4 regions of the Vibrio sp. Vb0667 genome follow, and region 1 is predicted to be linked to each of the others. Evidence: predicted binding sites of a transcription regulator. Region 1 holds the regulator's gene; each other region holds the start of a gene.
What was found. The regulator CRP, encoded in region 1, controls carbon source genes, mostly activating them, when cyclic AMP is high. The targets are predictions, from matches to a motif close to TGTGANNNNNNTCACA.
Positions count from the first base shown of each region.

Region 2: the regulator CRP is predicted to act here: its motif matches at 2,224-2,239, upstream of cytR (DNA-binding transcriptional regulator CytR).
Region 3: the regulator CRP is predicted to act here: its motif matches at 1,825-1,840, upstream of R8269_RS00285 (NupC/NupG family nucleoside CNT transporter).
Region 4: the regulator CRP is predicted to act here: its motif matches at 1,583-1,598, upstream of udp (uridine phosphorylase).

Region 1 is NZ_JAWPOL010000026.1:35,302-39,504, reverse strand. Features, by position in the region: gene R8269_RS18660 (hydrolase) at 1-292, shown strand, start outside; gene R8269_RS18655 (YheU family protein) at 326-538, shown strand; gene R8269_RS18650 (phosphoribulokinase) at 682-1,551, shown strand; gene crp (cAMP-activated global transcriptional regulator CRP) at 1,792-2,424, shown strand; gene R8269_RS18640 (DUF1338 domain-containing protein) at 2,561-3,352, opposite strand; gene astD (succinylglutamate-semialdehyde dehydrogenase) at 3,601-4,203, opposite strand, start outside.
Region 2 is NZ_JAWPOL010000008.1:77,581-81,783, reverse strand. Features, by position in the region: gene hslV (ATP-dependent protease subunit HslV) at 1-53, opposite strand, end outside; gene ftsN (cell division protein FtsN) at 169-717, opposite strand; gene cytR (DNA-binding transcriptional regulator CytR) at 943-1,971, opposite strand; gene priA (primosomal protein N') at 2,274-4,203, opposite strand, start outside.
Region 3 is NZ_JAWPOL010000001.1:59,036-63,238, forward strand. Features, by position in the region: gene R8269_RS00270 (tryptophanase) at 1-546, shown strand, start outside; gene R8269_RS00275 (DUF2913 family protein) at 625-1,236, opposite strand; tRNA gene R8269_RS00280 (tRNA-Leu) at 1,269-1,352, opposite strand; gene R8269_RS00285 (NupC/NupG family nucleoside CNT transporter) at 1,912-3,120, shown strand; gene R8269_RS00290 (DUF3541 domain-containing protein) at 3,175-4,203, opposite strand, start outside.
Region 4 is NZ_JAWPOL010000005.1:161,122-165,324, forward strand. Features, by position in the region: gene R8269_RS08750 (DUF1887 family protein) at 1-571, shown strand, start outside; gene udp (uridine phosphorylase) at 729-1,487, opposite strand; gene R8269_RS08760 (zinc/cadmium/mercury/lead-transporting ATPase) at 1,802-4,108, opposite strand.

The DNA.
Region 1 (4,203 bases):
CGCACAAGATTATTACGACCAATGCTCTGGCTTAAGTAAACTACAGCAAATCACGCTACCGACACTGATCATCCATGCCAAAGACGATCCGTTCATGACCGACGATGTGATCCCGAAGTTTGTTCTGCCAGATAACATTGATTACCGTCTCTTTGAGCACGGCGGCCATGTTGGCTTCCTGACAGGAACGGCGTTAAAACCTAAGTTTTGGTTGGAGGAAGCGCTGCCTGCGTATTACGAAAGTATCGCCGCAGATTACCTTTCTGCTGTATCCAAGCAACGAACGCAGTAAACTAGCCGCTCATCATAAAAGTTAGAGGTATTTATGATCATTCCATGGCAAGACATTGCGCCGGAAACATTGGAAAACTTAATTCGTGAATTCGTCTTACGCGAAGGAACGGATTACGGAACCGTCGAGGTTTCTTTGCAAGACAAAATTGATCAAGTTAAAGCTCAATTGGAAAAAGGTGAAGCGGTTATCGTGTTCTCTGAGCTACACGAAACCGTCGATATTCAGCATAAAACAAAATTTTAGACCCTTCACATTTTACCGTATCCCACTCGATGACAAGGTATTGTTACGTGCTAAGGTATTGTTACGTGCTATAGTGGGATATCGACCGTGCAGTAGTAACTCTACTGCACATTACAGGTAAGTAATTTTCGACAAGGTTTGTCATGTCAGCTAAACACCCAATTATTGCGGTTACTGGTTCGTCCGGTGCCGGCACGACCACTACATCTGAAGCCTTCCGTAAAATGTTCAATATGATGAACGTTAAACCCGCATGGGTTGAAGGCGATAGCTTCCATCGCTTTACTCGCCCAGAAATGGACATCGAAATTCGCAAAGCCCGCGAGCAAGGTCGACACATTAGCTACTTTGGCCCACAAGCTAATGACTTCCCGGGATTAGAAGAGTTTTTCCGTAAGTTCGGGCATGACGGCACTGGCAGCGTGCGCCGTTATCTGCACACGTTTGACGAAGCGGTTCCCTACAATCAAATGCCAGGCACGTTTACACCGTGGCAAGACTTACCCGAAAACAGCGACGTGCTGTTTTATGAAGGGTTACATGGTGGCGTGGTCGATGGCGATGTTAATGTTGCTCAACATGTGGATTTCTTAATCGGCATGGTGCCGATTGTGAACTTAGAGTGGATACAAAAATTCGTACGTGACACTCGCGATCGCGGCCATTCGCGTGAAGCGGTAATGGACTCAATCGTGCGATCCATGGACGATTACCTCAACTATATCACTCCGCAGTTTTCTCGTACTCACATCAACTTCCAGCGCGTACCGACCGTTGATACTTCCAACCCACTTAATGCAAAAGGCATCCCTAGTTTGGATGAGAGTTTTGTGGTGATTCGCCTACGCGGTATCAAGAATGTCGACTTCCCATATCTGCTGGCCATGATTGATGGCTCATTCATGTCACGCCACAACACGATTGTCGTACCCGGCGGTAAGATGAGCTTTGCAATGGAGCTCATAGTTCGGCCTATCCTACAACAGCTCATCGAAACAGGGAAAATTGGCTAAAAACCTGCCTGCGAAGATGTTTACTTTTCATACCGTGATCATGTGCACAGTTTTGCTTACAAAATCTCAATCATGGCACGATTAAAATCAAGAAATCGTTTTCGAAAAAGGATACTATTTCTTACCGAAACACAAGAGAGCTTGCAGCATATAAAAAGTGCTCTTATTCTAGTAGGCCTAATTCAGGCTTAGCTAAAATATGGATAGCGCAAGCGTACCCTGCAGAGGAAGTGAGATATTATGGTTCTAGGTAAACCTCAAACCGACCCAACATTAGAGTGGTTTCTTTCACACTGTCATATTCATAAGTACCCTTCAAAGAGCACGCTAATTCACGCGGGCGAAAAGGCAGAAACTTTGTACTACATCGTTAAAGGTTCTGTTGCGGTTCTTATCAAAGACGAAGAAGGTAAGGAGATGATCCTTTCTTACCTAAACCAAGGAGACTTTATTGGTGAACTTGGTCTATTCGAGGAAGACCAAGAGCGCACAGCTTGGGTTCGTGCTAAATCTCCTTGTGAAGTTGCTGAAATTTCTTTCAAGAAGTTCCGTCAGCTTATCCAAGTAAACCCAGACATCCTAATGCGTCTTTCTGCGCAGATGGCTCGTCGTCTTCAAGTAACTAGCCAAAAAGTGGGTGACCTGGCGTTCCTAGACGTAACTGGTCGTATCGCTCAGACGCTTCTGAACCTTGCAAAACAACCAGACGCAATGACTCATCCAGACGGCATGCAAATCAAGATCACTCGTCAAGAAATCGGTCAAATTGTTGGCTGTTCTCGTGAGACAGTAGGTCGTATCTTGAAGATGCTAGAAGAGCAGAACCTAATCTCTGCTCACGGTAAAACCATCGTGGTTTACGGTACTCGTTAATCTCGAACTAGAGTGACACGAACAAAATTATAAAAGCCACCAATGGCAACATTGGTGGCTTTTTATTTACTCATGACCAAATGAGATAGGGTGCAGCGAACACTAATGAGTAAGCTTAACAGGTTAACCCTAAAACTTAGCCATTCGTGCTTTCAAAGATTTTGTCAGCTGAAGCGGCCACGAAACCTGGGTACAAATCACCATTTTCCATCGGATAGCGCTTAGCAAATTCATAAAACCCGCCAGGGATAATTTCAGTGCCTTCGCTAAAACGAACCGCTACTTTATCTGCCATGGTCGATGACTGCTCTAGCAACACCTCAGGAGTGCCCTTCACTTCACCACCATTTTCATTAATGGTAAACCCAGCGGTACGCAGATGATCGTTTACCTGCTTCACTTCTTCATATTCATTGAGCTGGTTAACGCTCACCGTGAAGTGGTTTGCTCCGTAACCATGCGCCGCAAGCCAAGATGCGTACTCACTTTCTTTAGCCAACGTTTGGTAATCAGCAAAGCTTAAATCCCACAAGCGTCCACCATGTAAGAATGCGCTATCGTTCAGCTTGTCAGCATCGACTTGTGCCACCAAATTTTTCACAATCTCTTGTAGCTCAGACGAGCACTCTTCAACTTTTAGCTCACTAATAAATACTTTAGGTTGCTTCGGATCTGGGTGCTCATAGTGCTTAGCAACCAGCTTTTTGCTTTCGAAAACGTAATCACCACACGCCTTGTAACCAATAGCTACAAATGGCTTAGCTAGAGTTTCAATACCAAGAGGCGCGATATTGAAGGTACGTAAAGCTATATGATCATTAATCAGAGGCTCATCTTCTTGAAGCAGCTGATGCACTTTAGCAGCCGAAGGGCAAAGACGTTGAATGTAATCTTGCCATAGCGATTCAAATAACACATCGGGCGTCATAACGACTCCTTGTTACGAGATGTAGAGTTTAAAGGTAAGCGGAAGTTGGCTGCTCGTTCACAACAAAAGTTGTCCAGAATAATGAACGAGCAACCATCAACCTGTGACGGTAAATGCCAGTCAGTCAACACGCTTTTCCGAGTCTTTGCTCACTTTTCGTGTTCTGCCAACGATCACTACAACCCATACCTAAATGATGCGCCGGCAAGGTGAGCCGCAATGCATAGTTGCGACTCTATTATTAAAACTTATAGCGCTACACCTGGACTCAATGTTGCAGGCAAGACAGTCTCTTGACCTTCCATTGATGCCATTGGGTACGCACAGTAATCTGCTGCGTAGTAAGCGCTTGGGCGCAAGTTACCCGACGCTCCCGGACCACCAAATGGCGCATCACCACTTGCACCAGTGAGCTGGCGGTTACGGTTCACGATACCTGCACGAATGTGGTCAACGAAGTATTCCCATTCTTGGTCGTCGGTTGAGACCAAACCAGCAGATAAGCCAAAGCGCGTATCGTTTGCTAGCGCCACGGCTTTGTCTAACCCTTCGTAACGCACCACTTGCAGAAGTGGGCCGAAGTATTCTTCATCTGGTAACTCAGCAATGTTCGTTACATCAATGATGCCAGGAGAAACAAACGCCGCCTCTCCTGCTTTCGCTTCAATCAAGCTTTCACCGCCAAGAGACTGTAGATTAGCTTGTGCATCAAGAATAAACTTGGCTGCCGCGACCGAAATTTGCGGTCCCATAAATGGCGCAGGTTCTGCAAATGGTTGGTCTACGCGAATATTGCGTGTCGCTTCGACGAGCTTAGTGATAAGCGCATCGCCTTTTTCACCCAATGGCAC
Region 2 (4,203 bases), on a different contig from region 1:
TCACCCGCGATGACGACTTTATTATTTCGACGTACAGATACAATGGTAGTCACAGTCGACCTCTTGATTATTTCTCTTTGGATTTAATTCAGTATATGGGGGAGGAGAAATGGGGATTCAAGGGGGCAAAAAGAAAGGCCCTAGGATCTTAGCTCCTAGGGCCTGAGTTTAAAGATTTTCTTTCCAAATCGCACACGGCTCGATTTTCGCGCGTTGCAGTTTATGACGGTCACGTTCTGCATCACGTTTGAACTTATACGGACCTAGCACCACGCGATACCATGAACTGCCTTCTTTCTTACGAATCTTGCTCGACATCCCTTGGAACGCGATTGCAAGCTTACGCTCTTCGGCTTGTGCCTGGGTTTTGTACGCGCCACACTGCATGATGTAAGGAATTTTAGAAACTTCAATTTCTTTAGCCACAACTTCAACTTCACGTTTCGGTAGTGACTCAACATATTCCCATTTTTCTTCTGGTGGTGGCGGCAAGTCTTTTTTCGGCTTTGGTTTGCTTACAGTGGTTGTTGGCTGCTTCACGACTGGTTGTTTAGGTTCTGGGTCGCTACTCAAAAGGTAAAGACCATAGCCAAAACCGCCCACGAGCAAGATAGCGAGCAGGCCACTGCGCCAAGGTTTTTTTCTTCTCGGCGGCTGTTTTTTTGTCGACTTTTTTGGGGCGCCTCGCCCCCGTCTTACATAATCTCTATTTGCCACGGTTATTTCTGGTCATCAAGGATTCTTGCAAATATGTTAATCCAGAACGAGTTGAGAAAACACCCTATTGATAGAATCTTGATAGCTAAAGCGCGACAACGCCCGAGTGTAGGAGTGTGTTTCTGTTCTCGCTTATATTTATTCGGGGATATACAAAAAGCAGGAGGGGTAAATAAAAAAGCGGCGCCTTAGCACCGCTTTGGGGATGAATACCTAATCTTTAGGTTAAGGGCGCTGTGGTGGCGCTGCACTTCCACGAATGACGAGATTAGTTTCAAGCAGACGCGAGCCTGAATGCACGTCGTGGCCTTTTAACATCTCGAGCATCATTAGCATCGCTTGTCGACCAATCTCATAGCGAGGTTGAGAGATGGTGGTCAACGGTGGATCGCAGTACTGAGCGAAGTTAATGTCATCAAAGCCCACAACAGAGAGATCTTGCGGTACTCGTAAGCCAAGCTTTTTCGCTTCTTGAATTGCGCCGATGGCCATTGTGTCACAGTGACAGAAAATAGCCGTTGGTGGTTCTGGCAATTCGAGCAGTTTACGAACGGCTTTTGCTCCGCCATCAAAAGAGAACTCAGTAATGACACTATATTGTGGATCTTTATTGATGCCGGCACGGCGCAGGGCTTGTTGGTAGCCTTGCTGGCGGAACTGACACAATATTGCTGTATCTGGTCCAGAGATTTGAGCAATGCGTTTATGACCTAATTGGGTCAGGTAATTCACCGCTTCAAATGCTGAGGTCAGGTTATCAATATGTACTGTCGGAAGCTCGAGCTCTGGCGCAAATTCACACGCCATTACCATCGGAGGTAAGTTCTTTTGCTCTGGCTTACTGACATCGAATGGTAGATCTGTACCAAGCAGTAGCATTCCATCTGCCTGCTTAGTAAATACGAGGTTAACGAAAGAGCTTTCGCGTTTCTTCTGTTGTCCGCTATCGCCCAGCAGGACTAGATAGCCATGTTCCATGGCTGCATCTTCAATACCGCGAATAATTTCAGAAAAATAAGGATCACAGATGTCGGGAACGATAGTAACAATGGTTTTTGATTCGTTTCTACGTAAGTTACGCGCCAATGAGTTTGGAGAATAACCCGCTTCAAGTACGGCATCTTCTACTCTCTTTCTTGTAGAAGAAGAGACCTTCTCTGGATTCATTAAGGCTCGAGATACCGTAGCCGTAGACACTCCCGCAAGCTGGGCAACATCCTTCATTGTCGCCATAGTTTTTAACCTCTCATTTATTTTTTGCCAAGATGACGTTATTCCGGTTTGAAATCAGAGTAATCAAACCGAGTTAGAGCTGTATTTGCTCTTCGCTCAGTTCGTGTTAACGAGTGGGAAAATGGATTCTTCACCGCGATATCAATTTGTGGGAATAGTCATTGTTTAATCTAAGCCTGTGCAAACAAGTCACTTTAGACTTTTCTAATTTGGATAGTCTATTCATTTCTAAAGTGAAAGTTACGGTCTGTTTAACAAAAATTGTAATCTTGGTGTGATTCTAGTCACATTAAATGGTAATTCATTACATAGTTAAACGTTTGCTAGCTGAGATCTTGTGGTTCTATGTCTAAATTCCAGCGTACTTTCTTAGCATTTGGCAACAACTCAATAGCAGGTTTGGCACTGGTTAATAACTTTTGCATCAATGAACGATGCTGAGTTTGCAGTAATAGTTGCCAACGGTATTTACCAGCCCGCTTGGCCAAAGGTGAAGGAGTAGGGCCTAACACCATGCAGGAATCATCGAACAGAGGGTGTGACTCTAACGTAAAGCGAACCTGACGCAGGAAGTCTTCAACTACCTCACTTTGGTTCGCCTCTGCTTTAAACAGAGTCAAGAAACTATAAGGCGGAAGCTGAGCCAATTTGCGTTCTTCCAGAGCAGTCATAGCAAAGTGGCGATAGTCTTTTTGAAGCAGGGCCTGCAGCAAGCTGTGCTCAGGATGGTGGGTTTGTAGGATAACCTCGCCAGGTTTACTTGCGCGGCCGGCACGACCTGCGACTTGAATAAACAACTGCGCTAGTCGCTCGGAAGCGCGGAAGTCACTACTATAGAGAGAGCCATCAACATCCAAAAGAGCAACGAGCGTTACATTTGGAAAATGGTGCCCCTTAGCTAGCATTTGGGTGCCAATCAGAATTTGATGTTCACCTTTACGAATCGATTCAAGGGCGTCTTCCAAACTACCTTTGCGACGTGTGCTGTCTCTGTCGATGCGAATGGCGTTGTATTCTGGAAATAACTGAGCCAATTGTTGTTCGAGTTGTTCCGTTCCTACGCCGACGGTAACCAATTGGGTTGAACCACACCCCTGACATTGATGAATCACCGGTTGTTGTGAGCCGCAGTGATGGCAGCGTATTTCGTTGCTGTAATGGTGGAACGTATAGTACGCATCACAGCGTTTACATTCTGCAATCCAACCGCATTCATGGCACATCAAAGCGGGCGAAAAGCCTCGACGGTTAAGAAACAACATTACTTGATTGCCCGCTTTTAAATGCTTGCGCATCTCGGCAATCAGTTGGGCAGATAAGCCACTTTCTAAATACTGACCTTTTACATCTAACACTTTATTAGTGGTTGGCACGGCAGAGCCAGCTCGTTGGGTTAGTGTTAAATGGTGATATTTGCCTGACAAGGCATTGTGCAATGTCTCCAGTGCAGGTGTGGCTGAGCCCAGAACAATCGGAACTTGTTCTTTATGAGCGCGCATTACAGCAACATCGCGTGCATGATAACGCAAGCTATCTTGCTGTTTGTAAGAGGTGTCATGTTCCTCGTCCACAATGATAATCCCGAGATCAGCAAAAGGCGCGAGTAGGGCAGAGCGTGTGCCGATAATGATTCCGGCCGCTTTGTCGCGTGCAGAAAGCCACGCATTCAGACGCTCCGTCTCGTTTAACCCGGAGTGGATGACGTCAACTGGCACATTAAAACGGCGTTTAAAGCGGTTGATGGTTTGGGGCGTTAAGCCAATCTCTGGTATTAAAACCAAGGCTTGTTTCCCTTGCTCTAAAACTGGCTTGATAAGGTTGAGGTACACTTCTGTCTTACCTGAGCCCGTGACGCCTTCTAATAAATAGGAGGCAAAACCTGTTTGGCTATTTACACTCGCAATAGCCAGCGCTTGTTCGTGGTTGAGCTTTGGCTTTTCGACGTCGCATTCAACGTGCTGTCCCCACTGGGTGATTACAGGCTTCTTCTCGATACGTTCAATCCAGCCTTTCTCTTCTAAAGACTTTAGTACTGTTGAGGCTATCTCTTGGTCGACAAATTCCTGGTGAGGCAAAGCGCCGTTAACCAACATTTGCAAGACCTTCTGTTGTTTGACCGCTCGACGATCAAGCCCTTGCATCAGCTTGTCTTTACCGGATTCGGTAATTTGCCACTCTTGTAGCGTCGCAAAATCTGCAGGCTTTCCTTTACGTAGAGCTGCTGGCATCGCATTGTGTAGCGTATCTCCAAGT
Region 3 (4,203 bases), on a different contig from region 1:
GCGGTGCAGACGCGCTGCGTACCCATGGAAGGATTTGTAACATACGGCGGCATGGCTGGGCGTGATATGGAAGCGCTCGCTCGCGGTTTGTATGAAGCCGCGGATGAGGATTTTCTTCACTATAGAATTAGCCAAGTTCAATACTTAGGTGAGCGCTTACGTGAAGGCGGTATTCCGATTCAATACCCAACGGGTGGTCATGCGGTGTTTGTGGATGCCGCTAAGATTTTGCCACATATTCCAGCGGATCAGTTTCCTGCGCAGGTATTGTGTAATGCTTTGTACTTGGAAGCGGGTATTCGAGCAGTAGAGATAGGATCGTTGCTGCTTGGTCGAGATCCGGAAACGGGTAAACAAAAAGCGTCAGAGCTTGAGTTGATGCGTTTGACCATTCCACGTCGTGTCTACACAAACGATCATATGGATTACATTGCGGATGCGATTATCGAACTGAAAAATCGTGCACATGAGTTAAAAGGGCTCACTTTCGAGTACGAGCCACCAGTGCTGCGCCACTTTACTGCTCGATTTAAAGAGATCGATTAACTCAAGTTTAAATCTAGATAAGCAAAAGGCCGCGAGTTTCACGGCCTTTTTCGATTCGTTTATTTCTTAGCGTTACAGTTACGCTAACTCTAATGTGATGCGAACGAACTGGTCGTCTTGATACTGCACTTCATAATTGAAGGTACCACTGGCGTAAATGCTGCCAAGGAAAAGTGAGCGTTGACTCATTGGTCCGCGGAACAGCATCGAAATAGGAGCGATTAGGGCGTTATTATCATCGAAGTGCTGATTTAAGTTCTCAGAAAGCACACACAGCAAACAGCCGTGTTGGTCGTGAGATAAGTCGACGTCTTCCGGTCGCGATAATAACACGGTAGTCCCCAGTTTCTTCTCAATCTCGTTGATCAGCAGCAAGTAGCTATCTAGATCGGGTTGAGGGTTGCTGGGTTTGTCTGCACCGACGCAGCGCTCGAGTAATACTTCCAGATTTCCGTTCTCACCTTTTGCCTGCTGAGTCAAAGACTTTAACGGCTTTTTAATCAGCTTATAGCGATTACTCTTCAGTTTTGGTTTCAGCCATTTCTGAAGTAAGTCATTACGTTCTTTAAGGGAGAGGCCATGCGAGGACGCGTGAATTTTAAAGTGCAGGTGTAATAAAGCGTGAACCGCAAGCTCACTCAGAAGTTGATTAGCATCTGTAGACTGTCTTGCCTGCTTAGAACTTTGCATTACACTCGAACAAAATTAGGGAAGAAGGATAATGGTGCCGAGAGAGGGACTCGAACCCTCACACCAAAGGCACTAGCACCTCATGCTAGCGTGTCTACCAATTTCACCATCTCGGCATCATGATGCTCTGAATACTCAGAGGCCTCGAAAGAAGCAACGCGAATTATAACCAAAATCCACCTGTTGGCGAGAGCAAAATGACGAATTTTGGCTCTTTCGAGTTTGATTGCATATTTATTGGTCACTTTTATGTTTTTTACCATCAACGCCTATCCTCATTTCCTTACTTTTACTAATGGTATGACGATAAAAGAGTGCTTTTGCCTAAATTTTGAACGCTTGAACGTTTGCGTAAATAAATGTGATGAATATCTCTTTTTGTTGGCTATACTTGCGTCCCGTTTAAGCGGGAATTAGGGTTTAGTTGTTCAGGACCCTTACCCATACAAGCCGTCACATGGAGCAGGCCAAGCAACATGCTCGCCAGCAGTGAATGACCCCACGGACCGGACCAGCTACGTTCAATTGCTTGTATAAGGTAAAAATAAGATGTCGAACTATTCGTTCTGTCTACATTCTGGATCTAAAAGTGAGTTATCACTCGCTGCGTTGTCCCTTTCTTCTGCCAATTCCTTTGGCTCTTTTTTCTTTTTCAACGTTTAGTAGGTCCAGCTCATGAGTGTTCTATTTAGTCTATTTGGTATTGTTGCACTGCTAGGTTGTGCTTTCCTACTTTCTGAGGGTCGTTCTTCCATTAATTGGAAAACTGTATCTCGCGCCTTGATGCTACAAATGGGGTTTGCTGCGTTAGTGCTCTATTTCCCGTTGGGTCAAGCGGCGCTGGCGAGTTTAAGTAATGGTGTCGCGGGGCTACTCAGCTTTGCTGATGAAGGGATTAAATTCCTCTTTGGTGACCTCGCTTCTTCTGGCTTTATCTTCGCTATTCGTGTCCTTCCTATCATCATCTTCTTCAGTGCTCTTATCTCCGCCCTTTACTATTTGGGCATTATGCAAAAAGTGATTCAATTTATTGGCGGCGCTATCCAGAAGTTCTTGGGTACGAGTAAAGCAGAGTCTTTGGTTGCAACAGGGAACATTTTCTTATCTCAAGGCGAGTCACCACTTCTTATTCGTCCATTTCTTTCTAACATGACTCGCTCTGAACTGTTTGCTGTGATGGCTGGTGGTATGGCTTCAGTGGCGGGCAGTGTGCTTGGTGGTTATGCTGGTTTGGGGGTCGACCTCAAATACTTGATCGCGGCAAGCTTTATGGCAGCGCCAGGTAGTTTGATGATGGCAAAAATTATCGTTCCTGAGCGTCAAACGCCAAGCGATTACAACAATATTGAGCTAGATAAATCAGAAGAAAGCAACGTAATTGATGCGCTAGCAAGCGGTGCTATGGGCGGTATGAAAGTTGCTGTTGCTGTTGGTACCATGCTTATCGCTTTCGTGAGTGTTATCGCGATGGTGAACACGGGGCTAGAAAACTTGGGTGAGATACTTGGTTTCTCTGGCGTAACGCTACAAGCGATTTTTGGTTATTTGTTTGCACCTCTCGCATGGTTGATTGGTGTGCCAAGCCACGAAATCCTAGCTGCGGGTTCATACATTGGTCAGAAAGTGGTGATGAATGAGTTTGTTGCGTTTATCGATTTTGTGCAGCACAAAGCGACACTGTCTGAGCATACTCAAATTATTATCACTTTTGCGTTGTGTGGTTTTGCGAACATTGGCTCAATTGCGATTCAGTTGGGTTCTATCGGCGTGATGGCACCTGAGCGCCGCAAAGATGTTGCAAGTCTAGGCCTAAAAGCGGTTGCTGCTGGTACACTCGCTAACCTGATGAGTGCGTGCTTAGCGGGCATTTTTATCTCTCTCTAATTTAGATTGAAGATACACACTAAAAACCCGCCTAAATGGCGGGTTTTGTTATTTCTAAGGCTTGGGCATTAAGCCGTAAGGTATCGATTTAAAAGCCTCTGGGTGCTCTTGATAAGTTGGCGCTTTATGTACCCCTTTCCAATCGAGCAGCATGATGGCTAGCACGTTACGGTGTTCGCCGTACTTGAGATCAAAGTTACCGTCGACCGACGGAATCATCCCTTTTTCTGCGTTGATTGCGTGACGAATGGCTTGGCGGGTTTTCTTTACGACCGGATCATGGTCCAAGCCTGCTAACAAAAACGAAATGCCGACTTCCGCAATCACGTCTTCTTTGGCGCGCAGTAGGATAGTGTCGATATTGTTGCGAAAGTAATCATAAATCCATTGGTGTTTCTTCTCGCTTACTCGCTCCTGATAATACTGTGAATCGGCAAAGATGATGTGCGTCATCCCATAGAGTTTGTTCCAATACTGCTGAGCTGAAAGCATCTTATCTTTATCGTCGGGGTAGGTGTCACGGAAGGTTTGAGTGAATTCCTCGACCACATCTTGCTCTCCTAACTGACGAAGCCAGTAGACTTGGTTTGCAAGCTGAGCTGCCCATGCTTCTATCATCTCTTTGTCCGTAACGTAACGCGAGAAATCGTAGCGCCTAATAATTTTTCTCAGCGTTTTGTCTTGTTTATGCTTTAGGCCGTATTCGTTTGCTCTTGCCATTGCGCCAAGCAAATCCACACCAAGATAAAGGTACTCAGGATGGTGTTTAGTCACGGTATAGCGTCGCTGCCCTCGTTCGGTTTCTTTCTCTTGATACGTGGTCAGCCTTTGAGATGAATAGAGAATGATGTCTTCTGGTTCAACAACTTCATTAGCAAATTGGTTTAACCGGCTGGCTACTTGTGCCATGTCGGTCCAAATGGCAGCGTGATATTTCTCATCTAATGTTTGGCGGTACATGCGTAAGCCAAAATGGCCCTCTTTAAACGCCGGGAAAGTGAACAGTTCCTGTTCGTAGGTACTACGAATCAACTGCGCTGATTGAGTATTATCGAGAAGCGGTACCTCTTCCTGTGATGCCTG
Region 4 (4,203 bases), on a different contig from region 1:
CAAAGAACAAAAGCTTGATGTCGAGCTCTCCGAAAAACAGCAGGGCTACCGTGAGCTCAACATGTTGCTTTCAGATTTAGTAGAAGCAGAAATCGCCACCTATGAGAATGGCGTTTTAACGTTTGCAGATGAAGATGCTCGACGCTTTTCAAACGGTGAGTGGTTAGAAACTTTGGTTCACAGCACCGTGAAGCAAATCCAAGACACCATGCCGACGATTCAAGATCGATCGTTAAATGTTCAGGTTTATCGCAAACTTGGTGAAAGTGAAGTACGCAATGAGTTAGATGTCGCAACAGTTGTAAACAACAAGCTGCACATCATCGAGTGCAAAACCAAAGGCATGAGAGATGACGGCGACGATACTTTATATAAGTTAGAATCGCTTCGCGATCTATTAGGTGGCTTACAAGCGCGCGCAATGTTGGTGAGCTTCCGTCCTCTTCGTCACAATGACATTACTCGTGCTGAAGACTTAGGGCTAGCCCTGATTGGCCCCGATGAGCTTAAAGATTTAAGAACGCACTTAACGGCTTGGTTTAAAGACGCGGGCGGTTCAGACGAGATCTAGTGCCATTAAGAAAAGCTAAAATTCACAACGATAAAAAGCAGCATTAATGCTGCTTTTTTTATACCTAAATTTTAGCTGTACGCCTTTCTATAAGTAGAAAAAAACCAGAGGTTAGCCTCTGGTTTTTTCTGTTTGTTTAAATGCCAACTATAGCGGCTTAAAGCATTTTACGCGCTGCTTCTACAACCACTTTAATTGAACGCGCTTCCGTTTCTTTCAGAGTTGAATGATCTGGAATCTCTTTTTGTGTACGGTTGATGATAACACCAGCCACACAACCCGCTTTTAAACCAGAGCTCGCACACATTGTTAGCAGTGTTGCAGACTCCATCTCGAAGTTAAGTACGCCCATGTCTTGCCATTCTTGCATAGAGCCTTGGAAACGCTTAACAACACGACCAGAGAACGTATCGTAACGTTCTTGACCAGGGTAGAACGTGTCGCTTGATGCAGTCACACCCATGTGAACTGTAGCGCCAGACTCTTCTACCGCTGCTTTCATTGCGGTTGCTACTTCAAAGTCAGCAACTGCTGGGAATTCCATAGGAGCAAAGTGTAGGCTCGCACCGTCAAGACGAACTGACCCCGTCGTTACGATCATGTCACCCACGTTTACATGCGGTTGAATTGCACCCGTTGTACCAACACGTAGGAAAGTGCGAACACCAAGCTGTGCCAATTCCTCAACTGCGATAGAGGTAGAAGGACCACCAATACCTGTAGAACAAACCACAACAGGTTTACCGTCTAGCTCTGCACGGTATAGCGTGTATTCACGATGGCTTGCTAGAAATACTGGATTTTCCATTTGTTCTGCGATTTTTTGAACACGCGCTGGGTCACCAGGAATGATCGCTAGAGTCGCACCATTAAGATCAGCTTCAGTAACACCTAAATGGAATACAGCTTGAGACATAAGTCGCTCCTTATTGTGGCTTATTTTATGAACAATAAGCTCATTAATCAGTTATTGGGTACAGATGCACTGTAGCGAACCTTTCACCAACATAGAGTGATCACAATCACAATGACAAAATGTAATGAAAATGAAATTTCAAACAAAACTGGTATTGATCACACTTTAAGGGGCGTTAAATCATTTTGTTGCATAGCAATGCGTGATTTCAAGGACGAGAAAAACGTCTGATCGCATCAGGTGAATACGGTTAAAAAAAGCCCGATACACGAATGCCTCGGGCTATTAATGAGTGGGATCATTGGTTAGGTCAGTTATTTGATCTGTTTGGACTCAAAACGAAGTAATCTCAACGCATTCAATGTCACCAGTGCTGTTGCACCACTGTCAGCTAATACTGCAACCCACAACCCAGTAACCCCAAGTAAACTTGTCACTAAGAATACACCTTTCAAACCTAGCGCTAACGCGACATTCTGACGAATGTTACTTAGCGTCGCACGCGACAGTTCTATCATGGCAGGTAGCTCAATCAACCGGTTGTGTGTTAACGCCGCATCAGCAGTCTCGAGCGCAACATCCGTACCGCCTCCCATCGCAATACCAATGCTCGAAGCTTTCATGGCTGGAGCATCATTGATACCGTCTCCCACCATCGCAACGGTATGTTGTTGTGATAGTTTCTCGACGTAATGCACCTTGTCTGCAGGTAACAAACTCGCTTTATAATCCAAGCCTATTCTATTTGCCATTGCTTCTGCACTTCTCGGGTTGTCACCCGTTAGCATCACCGACGTGACCCCAAGTTCCTTCAACATTGCGATGGCTTGCTGGGCATCTGAGCGCAATGTATCTTGCCATGCGATCACGCCAATGACCTCGTCATCGTAACGAACAATGACAACCGTTTTACCTTGTTGTTCCAACGTAACCACTTGCTCTTTGGCTTCTTGAGAAAGTGGAAAGTCTGCCTTTGAAGGCGTGACCACTTGGACCATTTTTCCATCGACGTAACCAGTGACACCAGAGCCTACTTGCGCGGTTTTATCCAACGCTTCAGGAATAGTAAGCCCCTGCTCTTGCACTTTGGTAACTAAAGAAACCGCTAGAGGATGACTTGAACCAACCTCGATTGACGCAGTTAGGCTAAGTAACTTGTCTTCATCCATATCAAAAGCAAAGACGTCGGTCACTTCTGGTTTACCTTGCGTCAGTGTCCCAGTTTTATCAAATGCGACAGACTCAACCTTGCCAAGCAACTCAAGCGCCGCTCCACCTTTGATCAATGCGCCCCGCTTAGCCGCTGCCGCCAAGCCAGAAGTGATCGCCGCAGGCGTTGAAATGACTAATGCACATGGACAAGCAATCAACAGCAGGGCGAGTCCTCGATAGATCCACGTTTCCCACGGTTGGGCAAATAGTAATGGCGGCGTAACGATAACCATCAGAGACACCAACATCATTAGTGGCGTATACCAACGGCTAAATTTATCAAGAAAGCGTTCTAATGGTGCCTTACGGGATTCTGCTTCTTCAATCAAATGAAGAATTCGATCTATCGCATTCTCGCCCTGACGGGAAGTCACCTGTAAACGAACCACTTTATCGACAACCACAGCCCCGGCCATCACTTTGCCACCGGTTTGATGTTCAACGGGAACAGATTCTCCCGTTAACGCACTTTCGTCAAAACTCGCAAGCGCATCTTGCAAAACACCGTCGGCAGGCAAACGACCTCCGGGTGCGACTTCTATGATATCCCCTGGTTTAAGCTGCGCAGCTGGTACTTCTTTGCGTTCACCATCAATAATTAAAATTGAATTTTCTGGGACTAAGTCCATTAACGCCTGGACACCGCTTCGCGCGCGAGATGATGCATATGCTTCTAACTTTTCACCAATAAGGAAAAGCAATAACACCATTGCGGCTTCGGCGGTTTCACCTAAATATAAAGCGCCGAGCGCCGCTACACTCATTAACGTTTCAATCGCAAAAGGCGTACCGCTACGCGCCAACTTAAATGCTTTGAGCGCGATTGGGTATAAACCAAGTAAACACGTCAAAGTGAATAACCAAGCGCTTATTTGAGGGTCGATCTTAGAAATTACTGCCGCAGTAGCCATTGCACCAGCAATCGAGAGAATTTGGATGTTGTCTCTTATGACGCCAAGCCAGCCTTTCTTTGTAGTGCTTGGTTTTGGAGCATCAAGTGAAGAGAGCGGGAAACCCGTTTTTTGGGCTGTCTGCTCTATCGTAGCTATCAGCTCTAGACCATCAAAATCGACGACCAGTTTTTCTGTTGCAAACAAAACCTTGGCTTGGCTGACGCCTTGTAAAGACGTAATGGCTTTCTCAAGCTTTTGCGCACAAGATGGGCAATCCATACCTGACACAAGCCAAGCGTTCCGAACGGAGGAATTACTCTCCCTTGTGGGATCGTCTTCCTCGCCTGTGTCAACGCTGCAGCCTCCTCCACTACAGCAAGAGCTTTCAGAAACATCAACACTGGCCTGAGAGATATTGAGCGAAGATTTTACTGGCGCACAGCATGACTCGCTTGCACCAAGCGGCACCGCAGTTTTGATTTTGCTAGATTGGCAACCTTGATGTTTTGTACACATAATTTTTTCCTTATTGGTATCGGTGATTTACCTATTGCTAAGGATAAACCTTAGAGTAAGCTCCAAGGTCAAGATAAATTTGTACAGTTCGGCGA